Regions from separate parts of the Virgibacillus ihumii genome, predicted to be linked through region 1. Evidence: riboswitches for the same ligand, from Rfam matches in the RefSeq annotation. Region 1 holds a riboswitch; each other region holds the start of a gene.
The links. A riboswitch is a leader RNA that binds a small molecule or an ion and turns the genes downstream of it on or off. The one in region 1 is predicted to bind thiamine pyrophosphate.

Region 1 (5,755 bases):
TGATGTTTTTCTCGTGAGGTTGATGTTTCGCCTATGTGGTTGATGTTCTTCCCGTGCAGTTGATGTTTCGCTCGTAAGGTTGATGTTCTTCCCGTGCGGTTGATGTTTCGCTCATACGGTTGATGTTCTTCCCGTGCGGTTGATGTTTCGCTCATACGGTTGATGTTCTTCCCGTGCGGTTGATGTTTCGCTCGTGCGGTTGATACTTGTGTCGTATCAGGCGATGCTCTCCACTAAACCAGTCATTTTTCCACTTAGAAAACTTGGTTGTCACCAAGCTTTTCAGTAATAGCCATAGTTGCGCTTATGCAGTAAGAAAGGATTTTATACTTTCTTAACTGCCAAAAAAGAACAGCCTCATTTGGACTGCTCTTCTTAAAAATATCCTATTCCAGTGTCTGGGCCGGTTTTGGCTTGCGTGCCAGTGCCATAATTCCAGCGATTAAGTAAAAGATTGCTGGTATTACAACACCAAGAACGGTTACAATCGTACCCAGAACAGATGTAATAATCAAAATAATTCCGGCTGCTTTTGGCTTTTTATTTCCCTTAAGAAAAACTGCTGCAATAATTCCTAATATCAAAGATACTACAGACACAATCGCAAACAGCATAATGCCACCCGACATAGTTTCAAACACAGCCATATAATCACTTGCTGACATTTGGGGGGTGGCCATGTCATTTGCCAGATTCGACATAAGCTGTTCATTGTTTAAGAACGCTGCTCCAGCAAAGCCCCCAAATGCACATAAAGCATATAATACAACTCCAATGATTGATAGTACAATTTCTCCTGTTCGCTCCATTCCATTTTCTCCTCCTTTTAACTTCACCCGGCTCGCTCCATCAGGCTGACAACATATCGATCGAGCCTTTCTTTCATCATCTCATTAGTCAGCCCGGTAACACCAAATGCTTCCCAGCCAGGATAAACCTCCGGCGGACCAACCAGCATATCCGCCACTGATAATAAATCCCAGTATGGCTCATATGTAAACTTTGACCCGGCAAGCTTCCTGTACTCCCTGAGAAACCCATCCGCAGTTTCCACTCCATATAACATGGCAAGGTTCACCCGACAATGACCGATGTCAACGCCACGGGGACCTTTGCAGCCATTAACCCAATCCACAACACCACTGACCGACCCATCTTTCCACAACACATTTGCCGGGTGATAATCCCGGTGTATAAAGCATTCCCTCGTTTCCGGACATGGACCTTTTAAAAGATTAATAGCCTTTTTCCATGTTGTTGAAACATTCGTCCAAGCTGGTACTTCAAATGAAAAAATATCATTATAGCTGCTGTGCCGATATGGAAAGTCATCGGCATCCATTCCGTGAAAAGCCTCCAATGCTTCCGCCAGTCCATAAAGCCACTGGTCCATCCACTTGGGATTCAGTTCCACTTCACCATCCAGATATGTCATCAGAATAGTTGGGTTACCGCAAATATCACCATTTTTATCATATGCAATAAATTCCGGACTTACAACCCCTGTCTTCTTTGCCATTCGGAGACATTCCGCTTCATGATGTGCCAAATCAGGCTCTTCTCCCAGCCATTCCTCATTATCAAACTGTCGGACCACGTAGTGATTTAATTTCTGACCTGATTGAAGGGAGATGCGATGCAGGGTGGATGATGTACTCCCCTTCAACTGTTGGAACGATTCAACCGTTGCTTTTGGATTCGTATTATCAACGACCCAATCCAGCACTTGTTTTGATAATTTTGTATTGGTCATCATTCAGCAGCCTCCATTCATCATGTAATACGATTAATTATATAAAAAGTTTCGTGATTCTCAAAATATCCATGACAAACCGATATTCTTTTGTTATGCTTATTTTGAACAGTTAAATAATTTCAATCTCACTACTAGGGGTGCCCAAAGTGCGGGCTGAGAGGAAAGCGCAAAACAGCTTTCTGACTCTTATGGACCTGATCTGGTTAATACCAGCGGAGGGAAGTAGACATGCATTCTTTTCTAGCAGACTATTTCAAGTCAGGTCCTTCACCGGATCTGACTTTTTTATTTCCCCAGGAACAGTCCCCCTAATGAAAGGAGGGTTTTATTGAACCGAACCAGATTAATGACGACGATGGCTGTATTTGTTGCGATCGGGGTAATCGGATCCCAGTTGCTCTGGTTCCCGGCGGGTGTTGCAAAAGCTTATCCTGTTCAGCACGCCGTTAATGTGATGGCTGCAGTAACACTTGGGCCAGGTCCGGCTGTAGTGATTGCATTCATGATTGGTCTGCTCCGGAATATGCTGGGACTTGGTACACTGCTCGCTTTTCCCGGCGGCATGATCGGTGCTTTTTTAGCCGGAACACTTTATAAAAAAACGGGCCAAAAAGGTATGGCGGCACTCGGCGAAGCGGTTGGAACAGGGATACTCGGCGCACTCGCTTCGGCCCCTATTGCTAACCTCTTGATGGGTAGTTCTGCCGGCGCATTATTTTTTCTCCCATCATTTCTTGTCAGCAGTGTATCCGGTGCATGCATCGGCTGGCTTGTTGTCGCAAAAATGAATCAGCGGCATTTATCACTAGAAAATTAAATAATTCGGAAGACTGCTGGGGGCGCTGTTTTGGCTGAGAAAAGGATATTCCTTTGTCCCTTGGAACCTGATCAGGATAATTCCTGCGCAAGGGAAGTAGTTACGGACTCACAATCTCCTTCTAATAATTCCCCGGCAGCTTCCATAACCATTTCAAGGAGGCATTTTTCATGACATTTTCACAAGTTTTACGCGAAGAAAATAAAGACATATTTCAGGCCATTTTTGACCATCCGTTTGTTGATGGAATCGGGAAAGGTGATGTATCGGATCAGGCAATTGCCCACTATATCAAAGCTGATTTTGAATATTTGAATGCGTTTATTCGCATTTATGGCATCGCAGTCGCGAAATGTGACTTACGTGATGATATGCGGTTCTTCGATGAGCAGATTCAATTCGTACTGAACAGTGAAATCCACCCGCACCACAATTTTTGCGATCACATCGGGGTCGGATATGATGAACTTCAGGGATACCCGCTTCCACCAACAGCCGATCATTATGTCAAACACATGATGTACCATGCACAACTGGGAAGCCTTGGTGAAACGCTGTGTGCGCTTTTACCATGTCCCTGGACGTATTTGGAAATCGGTCAGGAACTAATGGAAAAATATCAACCAAATGAAAACCACCCTTTTTACCAGTGGATCAGTTTTTACGCAGATGAAGAGGTTGGAAAAATAACAACGGAAATGCGGGAGCGGCTAGATAAAATTGCCGAAAATTCCTCATTTGAACAACAACAGAAGATGAAAGAAGCTTTCCGCAAGAGCTGCCAGCTGGAACTATCATTCTGGGAAATGGCCTATACGTGTGAAGAATGGCCGTTGAAAGATGCGGTGATCAGCAAATGAACCATATTCCAAGTGTACTGACCATCGCAGGCACTGATCCAAGCGGCGGTGCCGGAATTCAGGCCGATTTAAAAACATTCCAGGAGCTGCAGGCATATGGGATGTCTGTGATTACATCCGTTGTTGCTCAGAATACAACCGGGGTCAAGCAGGTTCACCATCTGCCCGTCGGAATGATTAAAGAACAGCTAAATGCTGTTACTTCCGACATCCCAATTCACGCATTCAAAACCGGAATGATTGCCACGGTGGAAATGATGGAGACAATCGCCAAAAATGTAACCGATTTGGATGCTCCATTTATTATGGATCCGGTCATGGTTGCCAAAAGCGGTGATCCTTTAATTGCCAGAGACGCCCGCCGCTATTTGAGAGAAAAGCTACTGCCAATGACAACGCTGATAACACCTAATTTGCCGGAAGCAGAAGATATTGTCGGATGGAAGATCGAAAGTACAGAAGCCATGCAAAAGGCGGCAAAAGAAATCGTCCATACGTACGGTGCTGGTGCCTCATTAGTAAAAGGCGGTCATCTGGAAGGTAAAGCTGTTGATATTTTATATGATGGCGAAAATGTAAACACCTTTGAAGCGGAGCGGATTGATACGAAACACACACACGGAACCGGGTGCACCTACTCTGCCGCGATTACAGCATACATCGGCAGAGGGGAAACGTTACCTGCAGCTGTAGAAAAAGCAAAAAACTTTGTGACAGCAGCAATACGCGACTCCTTCCCACTTGGACATGGGAGCGGTCCGACAAACCATTGGGCATTGCGCCAGGAAAAGGTGAAATAATTGAATAAAATAATCATTAACAAAGTACGGGCAAAGCAGCCTTTAATCCATCATCTGACAAATCAGGTGGTTATGAACTTTACAGCAAATGGTTTGCTCTCCTTTGGCGGTGCACCGGTTATGGCAAAATCCGAAGAAGAAGCAGACGATATGGCTTCTGCTGCCGATGGTGTCCTGATTAACATTGGAACAATAACTGCACCGGAAATCCCGGCAATGATTGCAGCCGGTAAGACAGCTAATAAAAAGGGAATTCCGGTTGTACTTGATCCAGTTGGAGTTGCAGCCACTCCATTTCGCACGGATGCAGTAAAAAGGATCTTAAACGAAATTCAGCCTGACGTCATTAAAGGGAACGCCGGTGAACTCGCCCACCTTGTGCAAATTCCCTGGGAGACAAAAGGAGTTGAATCATTGGGTGATGGAAATGCCGACGATATTGCCTTAAAAGTTGCGAAAACCTATCAAACCACCGCAATTGTCACCGGAAAAACCGATGTCATTTGCAGCGGTGAGAAGATTCTCTACAATGACACCGGCAACCCAATCCTTGGAAAAATAACCGGTGCCGGCTGTTTGCTCGGATCTATTCTAACAGCCTGCCTGACAACAGACGATTCAATTGATCAACAGGCACACACTGCGCTTCGGTTTTACGGATTGGCTGCAGAATTTGCCGCCAATGGACTGGAAGTAAATGGACCAGGAACGTTTCTGCCGCGATTTATTGATGCCTTGTCACTCGAAACTAACAAATTGGAAAGGATTTAGTTTATGAATCTTCGAAAATACCTGATTATGGGCAGTCAAAATTGTGATGAAGATCCTGTCAAAATATTGGGAGCTGCAATTGACGCAGGTATCACCGTATTCCAATTCCGGGAAAAGGGCAGCGACGCCCTGACCGGCAATGCCAAGCTAAGGCTCGGATTAAAATTGCGATTGATGTGCTCCCGTTATGACATACCATTTATTGTTAATGATGATCTCAACTTAGTGGAGCCATTGGAAGCTGACGGAATCCACGTCGGACAGGATGATCAGGACGCTCAACAAGTGCGGGAGACGTTTCCCGATAAATTTCTTGGCCTTTCTGTCTCCAACCAGTCAGAAGTAAGCTCAAGCCCGATTCACCTGGCAGATTACCTTGGAGCTGGTCCCATGTTCCACACCTCTTCCAAGAAGGATGCGAAAATGCCTGTTGGTCCAGAGTGGATTGAGCAGCTTCGCAGGGAATATCCGGACAAACCGATTGTAGGTATTGGCGGAATCAATGAAAATAACGCTGCTTCGGTAATGGATGCCGGGGCGGATGGTGTTGCAGTGATCTCGGCTGTAACGAAGGCAACAGATATTAATGCGGCAGTGCAGCGGCTTTAGCCAAATGAATTCGCAAATCATTGGGTCATAGAGTTTGTGCGGAAAATTCTTGTTATTTCGGAAATCACCTCTTCATTAATATTATCGTACCAAACACCAAAAAAGTGGCATCCATTTTTAAAAAGATGCCACTTTTTTTCTT
Region 2 (5,755 bases), 2.7 Mb from region 1:
AGCAAGCGCACCGGTCAACGGAAGACCGGAAAAACCTGAGCCGTCAAGTCCGGTTATGATTCCAATAACAAGAATGCTGAAAGCAGCAAACAGTGCACTCTCGGGAAGATATTGCTGTGAGGATTGAACAAGATCAAAAAGTAACCCTGGCGCTTTTTCACTTACTCCCAGAATACTTCCGGAAAAATCGGAACTCCCAAGGAAGAAAAATCCTGCAATCGGTATTACCGGTCCCATCGCTTTAAAGGCAAATACAAAACCTTCCGTAATATAATTGCTGATATAATCAAGTGCATGATGCCGGCCAAATGCGACCGTTGAAAGTAACAGCAAGATAACAGCTACACCACCAATAAATGCTGCCCCGTCACCACCTTCAAAGCCGCTCATTCTTCCTGCCTGAAGCTTTGAATACATCATGAAAATAACGACTGCCAGCAGCGAAACCGGAACGAGCACCGCAAACACTTTGCTCCACGTACGCAGATGGGCAGCGTGGTTCTTGTTTGCTGATTCTTTCGCACCCTGCATTGCCTCTAATTCAACCTCATTTTGCGGGCTGTTTTTTGTCCGAATCGTTTTTCGGTACATTAAATAGGCAAGACCAATTGCCACAGCACCGGTAATAATCGACAATATTAATGCCTTATCTGTTATTAGTCCAACATCAATTCCAGCGGATTTTGCCGACAAACTTGGAGCGACCTGCACAATATAGTCCGATGACAATGCCATCCCCTGCCCCGCTAATGCCACAGCAACCGCTGCTAACAACGCCGGTAACCCTGACCGGATTGCTGCCGGCACAAGCAACGCACAAATCAGCGGAACTGCCGGTGTTGGCCAGAAGAACAGTGATATGACATACGTCACAGCAATCAAAACAAAAAATGAAACATGTCCGTTGACCATCACCTTTTGAATCGGCTGAATCATTCTGCGATCAGCACCAAGGTCACGAAGCGAGTGCAGTAATGCCATCATAAATGTAATAATCAGGAAAATGCTGAAAAGTTCTTTCGCTGCAACCAGGTTGGCGTTAAAAATGGACGTAAACCCATCCACAATACTGCCGTTATATACCCAAGCAATAACAAATGTCCCAAGCAATGATGGGAGCACCACACCTTTTCGGAAAATCATCGTTAAAATGATGATTAACGTAAATAAACCATATAACCAATGCGAAATAGTCAGCTCCATCGCAACCACTTCCTTTTTTAGTGTGCTATAGCCTATGCACATCGTAGGGAAGTGGTGTCAGATGCATTTAAAAGAACAGAACCTATTGAATGTCAAAAGCTTATGAAATATATTCGCGGTTTTGAGTATGATATTCGCGGTTTTGAGTCATTTATTCTCGTTTCCAGAACGTATATTCGTGATTTTGAGTTGGATATGCGCGTTTTCATAAATTTGTGAGCCACACGACTCAAATGCACTTGCCAAAATTCATCTTTTCAAGTTTATGTTTCTGTATCTTCCTTCTCAGCACAATCATTACACAGCAACCTGCCGTCAATCTGAACTCCGTCAAAAAAGCCATTTTCACAATAGACATTTTTTCCACAAGACTGGCACTGCCCGATCAACTCTCTCATTTGTATCACCTCTATCTTAAGTATAGAAAAATAGCCCCTCGCGTGCAAAGGACTATTCTTGATGCGTGATATATTTTATTGGGTTGATTCAATTAATGTTCGCGGCTGCTTGTAAAATAACAGAAACACAAGAGCAGCAGATAGAATAAATGACGGCAGCATGTAGGAACCATTGTACAACAGTGAATACAGCCAAACCGGTTGTCCATCGGGAGCTGCCTCCGCAAAGAATGCAATACCTCCTGCGAAGTGTGCCAAAAAGCGTAAACTTGAACCGACGAACACGCCCAGGGCAATGTACAGGAAAGTGCTTTTACCATTGCCCTTATTGACAGCATTCTGAACCGGTTTCGCAAAAGCACCGGCCACTCCAAGTACTGTAAAGGCTACAATATAATCAAGAAATCCCTGCAGTGGAGTCAATATAAATCCGCCAAACATGATTTGCAATCCACCCCACAAAAATCCTGACAACAATCCGCCTTTTATTCCCCATCGAAAAGCAACGATAAAAATTGGAATCATTGCAAACGAAACCGAACCACCCTGTGCCCATATTTTAAATGATAAAAACGGGATTGTATCAAGCAATAACGCCAGAGCCGTGAAAATAGGAACCTCCACCAAAAACAGTGTACGTTTCGAACGCATTCAATAAACCTCCCCTTTCCCGTCGGTCCAAAACCTGCCGGACGGAATTTTTCACAAAAAAAGCAATGCCAAGGGGAAGCTTCCTGATGGGGAATCCACTCACATTACTGCTGTAATCCATCAAAAAAAGCCACCATCCCTACGCTAGTATTAACTAACAGGTTCGAAGGGTAAGAACAATTTCTCGTTCACTCTCAGCCAATCGGCTCCCCCTGCAGGCTTCTATTAATCTGCTTTTTATGTTATCTGTATTATAACTTAACTGAATGGTAATAACAAACGTATTGTTATAAGCTCAGAAATTCATTTACATCATTTACACAAAGAGAAATAGCGCTTTCCCAGAAATCCGGCTTGGTTAAATCAACATCCAAATGCTTCGCTGCCAAATCTTCCACCGTCATCCGACCAGTATCACGAAGCAGCGCAATATAGTCATCTTCAAAGTTGCCCCCCATTTTCTGAGCATGTGCGTAAATGCCAAGACTGAACAAATACCCGAACGTATACGGGAAGTTATAAAACGGTACACCTGTGATATGAAAATGCAATTTAGACGCCCAGAAATTTGGATCATATTCATCAAGCGCATCCCCATACGCATCCTTTTGCGCATCAATCATCATTTCATTTAAACGCTCCACTGGCACTATTCCCTGTTTCCGTTCCTCATAAAACTGCTGTTCAAAATGAAACCTCGCCTGGATATTCATGAAAAAGGCAATACTGCGCTGAATTTTCGTCTCCAACAACACCTTTTTTTCCTCTGTGTTTCGGGCATTTTTAACAGATGCATCGGAAACAATCATCTCAGCAAATGTGGAAGCTGTCTCCGCAACATTCATGGCATATCCCTGGTTCAATCCGTGCATATCATTCATAACGTGCTGATGGTATGCATGCCCAAGTTCATGTGCCAATGTTGCGATATTGGATGATGTTCCGGAATATGTCATGAAAATCCGTGTTTGCTTGCTTTCTGGAAAATTCGTACAAAACCCGCCAGGACGTTTGCCGGGCCGATCCTCAGCTTCTATCCACCTTTCCTCAAAAGCCATCTGTGCAAAATCAGCCATTTTCGGACTGAACTTACTGAACTGCTCAACAATAAAATTGGCTCCATCCGTATACGGTGTTTTTTTCACGGTTTCTGACAGTGGAGCCCCAATATCGTACATACTCAACTTTTTAAGGCCAAGCAGTTCTACCTTCTTGGCCAGAAAGTCGGTAAAATGATGTTTGTTCCGATTAATCGCATTCCACATCGCATCAAGCGTTTCCTGTTGCATACGGTTCATAGCAAGCGGCTCTTTCAGCACATGCTTCCAGTTGCGGTGCTTATACGTCTGCAGCCGAACGCCAGCCAGATGATTCAAAGTTTGCCCAATAAAGTCGGCGTTTTCTCCCCATGCCTTCCCCAGTTGTTCAAAAACATGTTTCCTGACGCCACGATCAGGATCACTCATTTTATTGGATGCCTGACCGACAGAAACATAATTCGTTTCACCATTCTCCTCAATTTCAACACGCATATTGGCTGTCACCGTATCATACATCTGACTCCAGCCATGATATCCACTAATCGATAAATCATTAATCAATTTCTCCTTATCAGCTGACAGCAGTTCATTCGCCTTATTCCGATATTCCCCCAACACAAAAGCCAGATCCCGAATCGCCGGATCGCCTAGCAGTTCATCCCACTGTTGGTCCTGAATTGCTGTCAGTTTCTGTTCAAAACTCGTTTTCACGGCTTCCATTTCGGCGCGCAGTTCACTTCTTTTTCCAACCAGCAGACTTGCTTTCTTATCGTGAACATCCTGCGCATTGATACAGCTGATAAATGCAAATGCCTCTCCCATTTTATTTTGTGTACCTTCAAGTAAATCAGCTACTTTCTTTATCTGATCAGCACGACTTACCTGCACCGGATCAAATTCCTCGACCGCATTTGCAAGCGCTTGCAAATCATGTTTAATATCATTCATATATGTATGTAATTCTGCGGAGTCGCTTCCCCCTGGAAAAATCACATCAATATCCCATGCAGGGTTGTACGTAATTTGTTGCATCAAATCTTCCTTTCCGTTTTAAATTTTCTTTATTTTTAGTATAGCGAAAAACCGTACATTGTTCAGTAGGCATTACGGCCTATTAATAATAAGCCTGGAGTTGATATGCATCCAGGCTTTTTATTTTTTGACGGAAAATCCAATAAACAAGCTTTACGAAAAGCCTTATGACAAGACAGCCCCTGTTGAAGGATGGGCATATATTTGTACTTTCCCAAAGTCACGTGTTTGAATGGTATATACATGCAGCTGTGGATTACCGAGCACTTTATACGTAAGACCGCCAAACTTTGCAGGACGCAGGAACCCTTTTTCATTTCCCCTGATAGGGGTAACATTCAATGGATACACCCGCCACGATTTTGCATTTGATGGAAGCTGAAGAAATTCTTTTCGTTCCATTTCTGCAGCAGCATTGTCTCTTCCCTTTTTATATGGATGATTAATATAGAGACAAAAAGCTTTCACGATGGCTTCAGCATATTTTTCCCAATTCTGTCTCAGTTGACGTACATCATCTGCAGATGAATCAGCGAATCCATATTCAATTATGACTGTTTTTACATGACCTGTATCACGGTTCATATAATAAAAATCCAGCCTTGGATTACCGGGCAATGTCCGTGTGAATATTCTTCGTACATTTTGTCCTGTAGAGCGAATCCCTTCCGCAAGCTGCTTAGGTAAACCTTTCCCGCCATAGATGGAATGAATTATTTCAGCCCCGTCACCACCGCCGGCATTAATGTGATTGGAAAAACAATATTCCGCACCGCTTTCACGCACAATCCGTGTCCGGTTTGCCGGGAACAGTGTCACGTCCGCCTCCCTTGTAATCGCAACTGGTATTCCAAGCGTTTTAAATCGTTCATACTGATAAAGCGATATGGATAACGTAAGGTTTTTTTCAATCCAGTGTCTGTTTGACCCGCCCCCGGGATCCTTCCCGCCATGTCCCGGATCAATAATAACGATCGGCTTCATTTTACTCCCCCTTATATGATTTTTCGGGAGGAAATTCCGACTACCTATTCACCTATACTATCGTTCACCGGGAATAATAGGTGGCAATACTTCTTAAAAAAAAACACACTCAAGCAGAAAACCGGTACTGGCTGGATATAAAAAACCCCCACAAATTTTATGTGAGGGTTTCCGTTACTCCTGATTACGCTTAACCGGGAGCAGCCCATCCGAGATCTTATATGCTACTGCACTAAATGCTATTACACCACTGATCATCACAAAGAAGGCATAGACAATCTTAACAACTAAACCAACAAACCATCCGGGCGACAAATCTGATAAATAATTTACGCCGAAGTAAAACAGACTTCCAAAAATAGCGATGGATGCCAAGAATGTAATCAGCACCCCAATATTCTGGAGGAGAGACAATTTCCTGAATGTTTCCCTGTGTTTAAATGATAT
Region 3 (5,755 bases), 260 kb from region 1:
AAAGCAAACCATATGCATTTCTGCCTTTTGTTTTTTCGGCTTATTTTGTAACCGTTGGGGTTATTTTTTCTGCCGACCTGAAACTGTTCGGTATTCTGATTGGACCGGTCTGGCTGCCAATCCTGTTTTTACCGGTTGGTCTTTTGGCAGGCGGCATCATCAGGTGGATATTATTAAAAAGATCGGAATAACGCTTTTCAAAGGATTAAAAACCTTTAAAAAGCGTTATTTTAATGATTATTCTGCAGTTGGTGGTAGATCATTTTCTTCCATTCTAAGAATTCCTCCGAAAGCGTCAGATTCTTATTTCTTGGACGTTCAAAAGGAATTTGGAGTTCTTGTTTAATGGTAGTTGGTTTTTGCGACAGGACGATGACACGATCCGATAAGTAGATCGCTTCTTCAATATTATGGGTTATGAACAGAATCGAACGCTGATAGGACTGCCAAATCGACAACAGCCACGCTTGCATATCAAGCCGGGTGAATTCATCCAGCGCTGAAAATGGCTCGTCCAAACAAATCAGCTGCTGGGGACTTAACAGACTCCGAACGAAGGCAGCACGCTGCATCATTCCACCCGATAATTCATGCGGATAGGCTTTTTCATACCCTTTCAGACCAGCACGGTTTATTAATTCCAGTGCCTTCCGTTCATCCTGATCACCAGTTAACTCCGCCCCAAGCATAACGTTCTGCAAAATCGTTCTCCAAGGCAAAAGCGATGGAGCCTGCGGAGTATAGCTAATACCTCCGCGCTCACCGTTCATCCGCCTTCCATCCAGCCATATATCTCCGGAATCAGGATTGGTGATGCCGCCGATCAGATGGAACAGCGTACTCTTTCCGCTTCCGGACGGACCCAAAATGGACACAAACTCCCCATCTTCTACAGATAATGACACTTTATCCAAAATCGTTTGGCCGGCAAATTTTTTCGTCAAGTTCCTAATGCACAGTTTTGTCATGTTAACTCCTCTCCGGCCGCCATTTAACCATAATCCGTTTAAGCAAATTAATGAAAGCGAAAAACACTAAGCTCAAAGCCATAATAAAAACGATGGCCACGAAAACCCGGTCTGTCTGAAATGAAGAAGAAGCAAGCGTCATATAGACACCAATTCCCTCTCCGGCGCCAAGCCATTCGGCAATGACCGCTCCCATCACACTGTATGTGGCCGCGATTTTCAACCCGGAAAAAACAGAAGGCAGTGCATATGGCCATTCCAGCTTCTGAAAAACCTGACGCCTGCTTGCTCCAGCCATCTGCATGTAATGCTTCAAATTGGTGTCCGTCTGGCTGAAACCGTCCAATGCAGCAACAGCAATGGGAAAAAAACAAACTAATATAATAATAATTAATTTTGGCAGCATCCCGAATCCAAACCAGATCACAAGCAGTGGTGCAAGAACAATGATCGGGATATTTTGCGATAAAATAATGAGCGGATAAAAAGCTTCCCGAACCGATGGAAGCAAATGCAGGCAGCAAGCGACAGCGATTCCGAATGAACTGCCAAGTACAAAACCCATCACAGCGAGTTTTATCGTGGCTGTTAAGTGGGGACGGAACTCTTCCCATCCCCCCACTCCTGCCTGCCAAATTTGTGATGGCGCCGGCAACAGCCAATCTGGGATTTGAAAAAACCTGCTGGAAAACTCCCACAACAACAGAATGATAAGGAGAACCGCGGCAGGCTTCCACCCCTGTTTCATGACCTGTTTCATTATCGGTATTTCTCCGTCAGATCACTCATGGTAATGCTATCAGGTTTATACAGCACTTTAACTTGTGAGATAACACTTGGAGAGCCGAGTTCCTCCATTTTCCGGTTCATTTTTTCGATGACTGTCAATAATTCCGACAATTCGCCTTCCATCGTTGTTTCCAGTGGATGCACTTCATACTTAACTCCCGCCGCATCGATGCTCTCAATCGCTGCATCCACATACGGAATAACATCTTCTCCATTTTCAGTTTTAGGTATAATTTGTATACTGACCAGCGAATTACTCATGATTCATCCTCCTCATTATTGGGTAAAAATTCATTCGTAAATGCTTCTTTACTGTTCAGTTTTTTATCAAGCAAATCATTGTTGTACATCCAGTCAGCATAGTTCTCCCAAACCTCAAGCTTCTGAACACCCCACTGCTCAGCATCTGCTTTATATTTTGGCGATAACCATTTCTGACTTGCTTTTACCAATTCAGCGTCAATTTCCGGAACCGCATTGATTAAGATCTCAGCAGATTTTTCCGGGTTATCGATTGCAAAGTTATATCCTTTGGAAACTGCTGCCATGAACTTTTTGACAGTTTCCGGATTGTTACTGATCATATTTTCATTCGTAATCAGCAAAGGTGTGTAATAATCAAGTTTCTTGGAATAATCCGTCAAGTACAGCATGTTCAGTTCAACACCGCGAAGTTCGGCCTCAACTCCGGTCCAACCATAGTAAATCCAGGCAAAATCAACATCCCGTTTAACCGCCGTGAAAAAATCTGTGTTACCCATATTGATAATGTCGACCTTGCTGAAATCCGCTCCGGCTTTTTTCATCAGGGATGACAAAATCGCCTTCTCCACCGGGGCACCAAACCCGCCATATGTTTTTCCTTCAAAATCTTTCAGTGAATTAATGCCTTTTGATTTCGGAGAAGCAAATCCGGAAGTATTGTGCTGAATGACAGCGGCTATCGAGACAATTGGAACATCCTGAACCCGTGCTTCGGTAACACCTTCCTGATAGCTTACGCCAAAGTCTGCTGTACCTGCTGCCACTAGTTGATTGGAACCTGCTTCACCAGGCATGATAATTTCCACATTCAACCCTTGATCAGCAAAATATCCTTTTTCCTTCGCTACATAAATGCCTGTATGATTCGTGTTCGGTGTCCAATCCAGCACAATGGAAACATCTTTCAAGCTTCCCTCACCTTTGGACTCCTCTGCTTTTCCGTTATCCCCACATGCAGTAAGAACCAGCAAAAAGCATAAAACGACCAGTATTTTCTTCAACATCCATTCCTCCTATCCGTTGTGGAACAATCTGTTTGCCGACAGGCGCAATGGAATATACAGAAAATAAAAAACACCATAGGTTCAATACCTACGGCGCACGCAAAGTTTATACATATCCTCATCAACATGTTCCCTACGCCGGTCTCAACCAGATCAGGTTCCAAGGGTCAGTATCTATCGGATACAATCTCAACCAGCATACACTGGTCCCCCCACAACTTGTATTATTTAAATGTCCAATTGTATTCTAACAGATTGATAGCGCTTTAACCAGCCCTTAGTTTTAATATTCTATCAGCAACTTTTTCAGTTCTATCAGTATTTCACACGACAGTGTTTTTCGTACAAGCGCCTTTTTTGCTTGATATCCTAACAAACACCGCGTCCACTATTTTGTTCAATCATAAAATATATCGAAATGAATAAAGGAAGGTGGATTATATGTTAGGATTTTCGATGATTCAGCTCATCCGAAATCACGACAAAAAGCTTGACAAAAAGTTGCGGCAAAGTCTGTTACACTTGTATCGGCCTTTTCGCCGAATTCCCTGTTTTTTGCATCGTCCCATCGAGAACTTGATGAAAAAGTTCAAACGATATCCGGTTGTCATCGAATTCGAAAATAAAGATGTCCCTTTATCCTCAGCAGTAAACAAAGCCCATCACGTAATGAAACCGGAAGCCCGATCCGAACTGATACACCAGTATCACAGCATTTGCTGCTGTTCAGCAGTGTTAACTGCCTCGACAATCGAAAAACTCATGAACAGCGATTGCAGTATTAAAAAAATTCATTATGACCGGGAAGTCACTGCCCTGTTGGATGTTGCTTCGCCAGCTGTGCATGCAACTCAATTGAATGAACAGGGGTTGACCGGAAAGGACATCAATATTGCTGTCGTTGATACAGGTATTTATCCGCATGAGGATTTGAAACAACCATCCGATCGAATTGTTGCCTTTAAGGATTTTATTAACAACCAGACAGAGCCATATGACGACAATGGACATGGAACACATTGTGCCGGGGATGCAGCAGGTAATGGTTTTTCATCAAATGGAAAATATAAAGGCCCTGCGCCCGAGGCCGGCGTTATCGGCGTGAAAGTACTCAATCAAATGGGATCAGGATCGCTTTCCACAATTGTTGCCGGAATTCAATGGTGTATCGATAATAAGCAAAAACATCAAATTGATGTGATTTCCCTATCATTGGGTGCGGCAGCGGATGAATCAAATTGTAACGATCCACTTGTTCAAATTGTTGAACAGGCGTGGGCAGCCGGAATAGTTGTTTGTGTCGCTGCAGGAAATTCCGGTCCCGATCAGCGAACAATTGGTACGCCTGGAATCAGTTCCAAAGTGGTCACAGTTGGAGCAATGGATGATAAAAATACAACCGACCGAGCCGATGAACAAATTGCGTCCTTTTCCAGTCGCGGTCCTGCGTGTGGCGAGGAATCCAAACCGGATTTACTGGCTCCCGGAGTGAATATTATCTCTTTACGGGCCCCCGGTTCTTTCCTGGACAAAACGTCCAAGTCAGGTCGGGTAGACAGTAATTATTTCTCTTTATCCGGCACATCAATGGCGACCCCAATCTGTGCAGGTGTTGCTGCCCTTATATTACAAAACAATCCGGGTTTTTCTCCAGACCAAGTAAAGCAAAATCTTCTTCAAGGTTCAGTTGACAAGGGATTGCCAGCCTATGCGCAAGGTGCCGGGTATTTGGATGCAGAACAAGCTGTCAAAAATAGTAATGGTAATTAAAGACCAGATTGGTTGAAATCCTATTGGGGTATACACCGTAATATAGTGGTATACCCCTTTTATATTCTGGTGCGAGGAGGAATAATAATGCAGCATTTAACTTCTCAACAAGAGGAAAAATTCATCCCGGTGACAACTGATCGGCAACGCCTCAACAAGATTATCGCCCAACATTCGGACACGAAGAAAAAGATCCAGAAGGACAAAAAGGCTTATTATGACGAGAAAGAAGATCAGCGGATTATCAAACAATATTACCAAAACATCGATTTTAATCATTCCAATGAAGAATTATTTCAATCGCTGAAACAACTTCTTTCGGAAACCCATACAAATCATTTGGAGTACGATCCAAGCGAGTATGTGTATCCATGGGTTGATTTAAGACCAGACGGAAACGTGGCCAGCATTTATTCGAGAATAAAACGGCAAACGGAAGAAGTACTCAAAGAAGACTACGAAACCTCATTAAAACGCAAAGAACAAATGGAAAAAGTACCGGATGATGAACAGAAAGAGCGTAAACTGAAACAGATTGAGGAAGATTTCAAATATAACTGCGAACATGCTGTCCCGCAATCCTGGTTCAATGAACGAAAGCCGATGCGTGGGGATCTTCATCACCTGTTTACGTGTGAACCTGCATGTAATTCAACCAGGAGCAATTACCCGTATTATGATTTTGCCGATTACAAGCCTGAAAATCAACCTGAAGCATCGTGCGGTAAAGCGGATGAAGAGATGTTTGAACCTGCACATGCAAAAGGTGCGGCTGCAAGGGCCATGCTGTACTTTTTAATCCGGTACCCTGATGAAATTGAAAAATCGCATCTGGAAAAGGTCGATACAAACATATTGTTCAACTGGCACCAGAAGTTCCTGCCGTCTCTTTATGAAAAACATCGAAATCTGGCAATCTTTAATATTCAGGGGAACCGTAATCCTTTCATTGATTTTCCG

Region 2: linked by a shared signal. The riboswitch ahead of thiT (energy-coupled thiamine transporter ThiT) and the one ahead of tenA (thiaminase II) in region 1 are both predicted to bind thiamine pyrophosphate.
Region 3: linked by a shared signal. The riboswitch ahead of HUX68_RS16440 (ABC transporter substrate-binding protein) and the one ahead of tenA (thiaminase II) in region 1 are both predicted to bind thiamine pyrophosphate.

What each region holds. Positions count from the first base shown of each region.
Region 1 is NZ_CACVAN010000001.1:3,060,588-3,066,342, reverse strand. It holds gene HUX68_RS14985 (DUF4064 domain-containing protein) at 387-809, opposite strand; gene HUX68_RS14980 (phosphotransferase family protein) at 833-1,756, opposite strand; TPP riboswitch at 1,880-1,994, shown strand; gene thiW (energy coupling factor transporter S component ThiW) at 2,085-2,573, shown strand; TPP riboswitch at 2,582-2,685, shown strand; gene tenA (thiaminase II) at 2,744-3,433, shown strand; gene thiD (bifunctional hydroxymethylpyrimidine kinase/phosphomethylpyrimidine kinase) at 3,430-4,233, shown strand; gene thiM (hydroxyethylthiazole kinase) at 4,234-5,004, shown strand; gene thiE (thiamine phosphate synthase) at 5,008-5,613, shown strand.
Region 2 is NZ_CACVAN010000001.1:383,442-389,196, reverse strand. It holds gene HUX68_RS01885 (hypothetical protein) at 1-1,203, opposite strand, end outside; gene thiT (energy-coupled thiamine transporter ThiT) at 1,677-2,252, opposite strand; TPP riboswitch at 2,372-2,475, opposite strand; gene HUX68_RS01875 (M3 family oligoendopeptidase) at 2,540-4,324, opposite strand; gene HUX68_RS01870 (N-acetylmuramoyl-L-alanine amidase family protein) at 4,490-5,308, opposite strand; gene HUX68_RS01865 (hypothetical protein) at 5,483-5,755, opposite strand, start outside.
Region 3 is NZ_CACVAN010000001.1:3,325,391-3,331,145, reverse strand. It holds gene HUX68_RS16460 (hypothetical protein) at 1-191, shown strand, start outside; gene HUX68_RS16455 (ABC transporter ATP-binding protein) at 231-968, opposite strand; gene HUX68_RS16450 (ABC transporter permease) at 970-1,728, opposite strand; gene HUX68_RS16445 (thiamine-binding protein) at 1,728-2,018, opposite strand; gene HUX68_RS16440 (ABC transporter substrate-binding protein) at 2,015-3,022, opposite strand; TPP riboswitch at 3,139-3,249, opposite strand; gene HUX68_RS16435 (S8 family peptidase) at 3,467-4,795, shown strand; gene HUX68_RS16430 (endonuclease) at 4,883-5,755, shown strand, end outside.